Regions from separate parts of the Cellvibrio sp. KY-GH-1 genome, predicted to be linked through region 2. Evidence: riboswitches for the same ligand, from Rfam matches in the RefSeq annotation. Region 2 holds a riboswitch; the other holds the start of a gene.
The links. A riboswitch is a leader RNA that binds a small molecule or an ion and turns the genes downstream of it on or off. The one in region 2 is predicted to bind thiamine pyrophosphate.
Positions count from the first base shown of each region.

Region 1: linked by a shared signal. The riboswitch ahead of D0C16_RS05270 (FAD-dependent oxidoreductase) and the one ahead of thiD (bifunctional hydroxymethylpyrimidine kinase/phosphomethylpyrimidine kinase) in region 2 are both predicted to bind thiamine pyrophosphate.

Region 1 is NZ_CP031728.1:1,251,463-1,254,602, forward strand. Features, by position in the region: gene xseA (exodeoxyribonuclease VII large subunit) at 36-1,400, shown strand; TPP riboswitch at 1,459-1,589, shown strand; gene D0C16_RS05270 (FAD-dependent oxidoreductase) at 1,631-2,797, shown strand; gene thiS (sulfur carrier protein ThiS) at 2,822-3,025, shown strand; gene D0C16_RS05280 (thiazole synthase) at 3,030-3,140, shown strand, end outside.
Region 2 is NZ_CP031728.1:5,343,486-5,346,625, forward strand. Features, by position in the region: gene D0C16_RS22465 (sodium:proton antiporter) at 1-999, shown strand, start outside; TPP riboswitch at 1,141-1,239, shown strand; gene thiD (bifunctional hydroxymethylpyrimidine kinase/phosphomethylpyrimidine kinase) at 1,302-2,114, shown strand; gene thiC (phosphomethylpyrimidine synthase ThiC) at 2,225-3,140, shown strand, end outside.

The DNA of each region.
Region 1 (3,140 bases), 1.7 Mb from region 2:
GAATGCCCAGCCAACTGCCTTTGAATCTACCAGCCATGAATGATTTGTTTAGTAAAACTCCGGAGCGGGAAATCCTCAGTGTCAGCCAGCTTAACCGCCAGGCACGCCAGTTGTTGGAGACCCATTTACCTCTGCTATGGGTGGAGGGAGAACTATCCAATGTCTCGATCCCCTCCTCCGGGCACTGGTACTTCACACTGAAGGATGAGCAAGCTCAGGTGCGCTGCTGCATGTTCCGCAACCGAAACATGACCGTCAGATTCAAACCCCAACAAGGGCAGCATGTGCTGATCCGCGCACGCGTTAGCCTGTATGAAGGCCGGGGCGACTACCAGATCATCGCTGAGCACATGGAAGAAGCTGGCAGCGGCGCCCTGCAACGTGCCTTTGACGAACTAAAGCATCGCCTGTCCACAGAAGGCCTGTTCAACGAAGCCCACAAAAAGCCTCTACCAAAAATCCCAAAACATATCGCTGTGATTACCTCACCCACCGGTGCTGCTATTCGCGATGTACTCAGCGTGCTCGAACGCCGCTTTGCCGGCATTCCAGTTACCGTGATTCCAGTCGCGGTACAAGGCAAAGAGTCCGCGCCGCAAATTGTGAAAGCGATTGATCTGGCCAACCGCGCCGGATTGTTTGATGCGATATTGCTGACCCGCGGCGGCGGCTCCATGGAGGATCTCTGGTCATTTAACGAGGAAATAGTCGCACGTGCAATGTTTAACAGCCAATTGCCAATTGTGAGCGCTGTGGGTCATGAGGTGGATTTCACGATTGCCGATTTTGTTGCCGACCTACGCGCACCAACCCCTTCTGCCGCCGCTGAAATACTGGTCCCAGATAGCGAAGAATGGCTGGATAAATTTATCGGCTTTGAAGTGTTACTTGAAGAAGCCATGCTGCGCAAACTTGCGCAACTGCAAAAACATTTACAACATCTGCGTCAGCGTTTGCGTCATCCACGCGAGCGTTTGGAGCAGCAATCACAGCGGTTGGATAACCTCGAAATACGTCTGAAAAACCAGATCAAAAATCTATTAAGTCACCACCAGCACCAAATTTCACAGTTGCGCTTGCGCATGCAAGCCCATCATCCACAGGTGCGATTAGCACAGTTGCGTGAGCGTCTAAATAGCGCCGAAACACAATTGCACAAAGCGCAATTTATCTACCTTGATCGCCAGAAATTACGCCTCGCCACTGCGGCCCGAATGCTCAATACCTTGAGCCCGCTCAACACACTGGAGCGCGGGTTTGCACTGGTAACGGATGCTGAATCCGGCCACCTGATCAGCAACCAGCAACAATTGAAGCCCGGCCAGCGCATTCACACCAGGGTCGCCCAGGGTGGATTTCATAGTACTGTCGAAACGCTGGACACCAACACATCCCCTTAACCGAAAGCCGCCTAAAGGTTTTGATTGCGAAGGACAGCAGCCATTAGTATATTGGCCGGACTTCTTGTCGGGGCGCCTTGGCTGAATTGCATACACTGCACATTTGGTACGGAGGCTGAGATGGGCTCGGCCCAACCCGTAGAACCTGAACAGGCTAGAACCTGCGGAGGGAACAAGGCATATAGCGCACGCTATTTCCCCTGCCCTCCGCCTCATTTCCCCGAGGCACTGTGAAAACTCAAACCAGCCAACAACACATCGCTATTGCCGGTGCCGGCCTGTTAGGTCGCTTGCTCGCTTGGCGTTTGCGTTTATTAGGTCACGAGATCACCTTATTTGAATCCGGAAAATTACAACCAGAGTCAAACTCTGTACGCGCCGCGGCGTTTACCGCAGCAGGCATGATTGCGCCGTTAAGCGAAGCTGTCGTATCTGATGCAAATGTCTATCGTATGGGCCAATTTGCTTTACAACGCTGGCCACAATGGCTGAAGGATTTACCACAGCGCGACCTACCAAAAAACAACTTACGGCAAAACATTTCACCTAAAAGCAATTTACCCAACAACAATACAGAATTGTTTTTTGCCAAAGGCAGCCTGCTGGTTGCACATCCGCAAGATGAAAGTGAATTGCAACAATTTGAAAATGAATTGAATTTTGTAGTGCCTGAATGCCGCAACTACCAATGGTTATCCGGCCATGAAATCCAGACACTGGAACCGGATTTGCACTCGCACTTTATGCGCGGATTGCTGCTACAAGAAGAAGGCCACCTGCACAACCGCGAATTTTTACAGCAACTCGGCGATGAATTAATTCGCTTGAATATTAGCATTCGCGAAAACACATCGGTAGAAACAGAACCACACACTATTCGCACTCATAGCGGCAGCGAAAAATTCGATCTGGTAATTGATTGTCGCGGACTGGGCGCGAAAACACAGCTGAAAGAATTGCGCGGCGTGCGCGGTGAAACACTGCATGTAGAAACCAACGAGATTCATTTGCAGCGACCAGTGCGCTTAATGCACCCGCGCTACCAGCTCTACGTTGTACCCAAGCCGAACAATCGCTTTATTATTGGTGCAACACAAATTGAAAGCGAAGACCGCTCAGCCGTCACCTTACAGTCATCGCTTGAGTTAGGTAGCGCACTTTATACTTTATCGCCCGCGTTTGCTGAAGCACGTATTATCGAAATGGATACCAATTTACGCCCGGCATTTATGGATAACCTGCCCAAGATTTTCTGCAACCCTGGGCTTATCGTGGCCAACGGTTTATTCCGCCATGGGTATTTACTGGCGCCGGCTGTCGTTGAACAAGTACTTACCCAGGTGAAGCAAGACCAAACCATTTTATTTCCCGACTTACTTCAAACTTCTTTACTTTAGATTTCTGTTTCAGGTTAATAAACGATGATTCAAGTGAGTGTTAACAATGAAATTAAATCCGTAGCAGTTGCAACCTTGTTGAGCGATGCACTGCAGGATTGGGGCTACGCTGACAGTAAAATTGCGGTAGCCATCAACCAGGAATTCGTACCGCGCTCTACCTACGCAGAGCGCTCTTTGAGCAACAATGATCAAATCGACATAGTTCGCCCGGTGGGCGGAGGTTAATGCAATGAGCAACGCAACATCACCTGCACGCGATTTCACGCTTTACGGTGAAACATTTTCCAGTCGCTTCTTATTAGGTACTGCGCTCTATGCATCTCCTCAATTAATGCGCGAC
Region 2 (3,140 bases):
GCGACCTTGCGCTTCGCCGTATTAAAGGAAATCTGGATCACCTTGTTGGTTATTGCCACTGCAGGGGTGTTAATTACCGGCGCCATTATGACGGTGGCCAGCGTGTGGATGGGGATTCCGATTGCCATCGCACTGGTACTCGCCGCACTTACGGCATCTACCGACCCGGCGACCCTGGTACCCATCTTTAAACAAGTACCGATTAAAGATCGCGTATCGCAAACGGTAATGAGCGAGTCTGCGTTGAATGACGCTATGGGTGCGATTGCTACCTTCGCGGTGGTAGCCTATGTGATGGGCGGCGGCGAAAGCTTTAGCCTTACGCATTCTCTGGGTGAGTTGGCTTATGAAGCAGGTATGGGCTTGGTGCTGGGGGCGATAGTGGGGTACACCGCGGCATTCCTGATGGCTCATAACTCTTTGGGTATTTTCCGTGAGGTAACGCCGTTTGTGATCATTTTGGCGGTAATCACAGTGTATTTGCTGGCTGACAAAATTGGTGCGTCCGGGTTTATGGCGGTATTTACTTGCGGTGTGATGATTGGCAACAAAGAGTCATTCAGCTTACCCATGGACCATCATGAGCACGAGTACCTGGAAGACTATGTGGGCAACACAGCGCTGCTGATGCGGATGTTCATCTTTATCCTGTTGGGTTCGCAAGTTGATTTCCATTTGTTGAAAGAGTACTTGGGCGTTGGTATTGCGCTGCTGTTTATCTTTATTTTCATCGCGCGCCCGGTCACGGTATTCCTCTGCGCTGGACCTGATCGTCGCGCCAAGTGGACCTGGAAAGAGCTGGTATTTATGAGCTGGACACGCGAAACCGGGGTAATTCCCGCAGCGCTGGTAGGTATTTTGGCTGGTATGAAAGTGCCTGGTATTGACGTGGTGGGTGCGATTACCTTTATCTTCATCCTGGGTACCATTCTGATTCAGGCTCCAACTACCGCGTTGTTGGCGGGTAAGCTAGGCTTGTTAAAAACTCAGGAAAAATAACCCTCGATTATTGCCCCCCCCTTCCTTATCAAAGGGGGGCAGTGCCGAAAGCTCTTTTTTCCCGGGATTTGAACCCCTCTTCCTTTAATAGGCGAGAGGGGTTCTTGCTTTACTCTACCTACCAACTCCAATAGACTGCCCACTTTCTTGTCGGGGTGCTAATGGTCACGCTATTAGCTGAGATATACCCGCCGACCTGATCCGGTTAGTACCGGCGTAGGGAACGAGAGCCTCCAAGCAAAGCATCTGGCCTGTCTGGCGTTTTTCTCTGTTTCCGCGCCCACTTTTTGTTGCGGAAATCAATGACCAAAGAATTCACTCCCATTGCCTTAACCATAGCCGGTAGCGATAGCGGCGGCGGTGCGGGTATTCAAGCCGATCTCAAAGCCTTTTCTGCTTTGGGGGTGTTTGGCTGCAGCGTTATTTCATCGCTCACCGCGCAAAATACCTTCGGAGTTCAAGGGGTGTTGCCCATTCCGCCGGCATTTGTGCAACAGCAAATCCAGTCGGTGTTGAGCGATATTCACGTAGGAGCGATCAAAACCGGCATGTTGGCGACCGCTGAAATCATTGCGGCAGTGGCAGAATCCTTGCGACCTCATGCACAGATCCCGTTTGTACTTGATCCGGTTATGGTGGCGACCAGTGGCGACCGATTGCTGGCGGAAGATGCGATCGATACCTTGATCAAACAATTAATTCCGCTTGCCTCTTTAATCACCCCCAACCTGCACGAAGCTGCGGCGTTATTGAATGAAACTGTCGCGACTGATTTATCAGGAATGCAAAAACAGGGGGAAAAATTATTGGCACTGGGTGCAAAAGCAGTGTTGATGAAAGGTGGTCATACGGACGGCGCCAAGGCGAGTGATGTGTTGGTGACCACATCCGGGGTTGAGATTTTTTCTGCGCCGCGCCTGCAAACCAAAAACACCCACGGCACAGGCTGTACGTTGGCATCGGCCATTGCCGCCGGCCTGGCTAAACACTTGTCGCTGCAGGATGCGGTTAAACAAGCCAAAGATTATTTGCACAATGCCTTGCTGCACTCAGAAAAATTACACATAGGGCAGGGCTCTGGCCCAGTTCACCACTTTTATAAATTTCATCCGTAGGGGCGCAATTTATTGCTCCCTGATCTTGCTCCATGAATTGGGTTTGATAAATCAAACCAACATATTGATATTAATTAAATCAGCGAATTAACAAAAAAGCCGAGGACACTATGAATACCAGCGTCGATAAAATCCTGAGCCAAACCGCCGAGGTGGATCAAGCCTCTATTCAACCTTTTACCGGTTCACAAAAAATCTATGTGCAAGGCTCACGCGAAGATATTCAAGTGCCCATGCGTGAAATTACGCTGGACGATACCCCGACCGCGTTTGGTGGCGAGAAAAACGCACCTGTCCGTGTATACGATACCTCCGGCCCATACACTGACCCAACAGTAAAAATTGATTTGCGCACCGGCTTGCCAGAAGTGCGCACGCGCTGGATCGAAGAGCGCAATGACACTGAAGTGTTGCAAGATAGTCACTCTGAATTCACCAAGCAGCGCTTGAGTGACGACACGCTCGATCATCTGCGGTTTAACCTGACTCGCCAGCCGCGTCGCGCCAAAGCCGGTATGAACGTGTCGCAAATGCACTATGCTAAAAAAGGCATCATCACTCCGGAAATGGAATACATCGCCATTCGTGAAAATATGGCGCTGGCGCAAGCACGTGAACTGGGTGTGCTCAAGCAACAGCACGCCGGCATGAGTTTCGGTGCAAGTATTCCGGATGAAATTACCCCGGAATTTGTGCGCAGCGAAGTGGCGCGTGGTCGTGCAATTATTCCTGCTAACATCAATCACCCGGAAGTTGAACCGATGATTATCGGGCGCAATTTTTTGGTGAAAATTAATGGCAATATCGGTAATTCGGCATTGGGTTCTTCCATTGAAGAAGAAGTGGAAAAGCTCACCTGGGGTGCACGCTGGGGTGCAGACACGGTAATGGATTTGTCCACCGGCAAAAATATCCATGAAACGCGTGAATGGATTATTCGCAATTCCCACGTGCCTATCGGTACTGTGCCAATCTATCAGGCGCTGGAAAAAGTAAATGGTGTTGCAGAAGATCTGACCTGGGAAA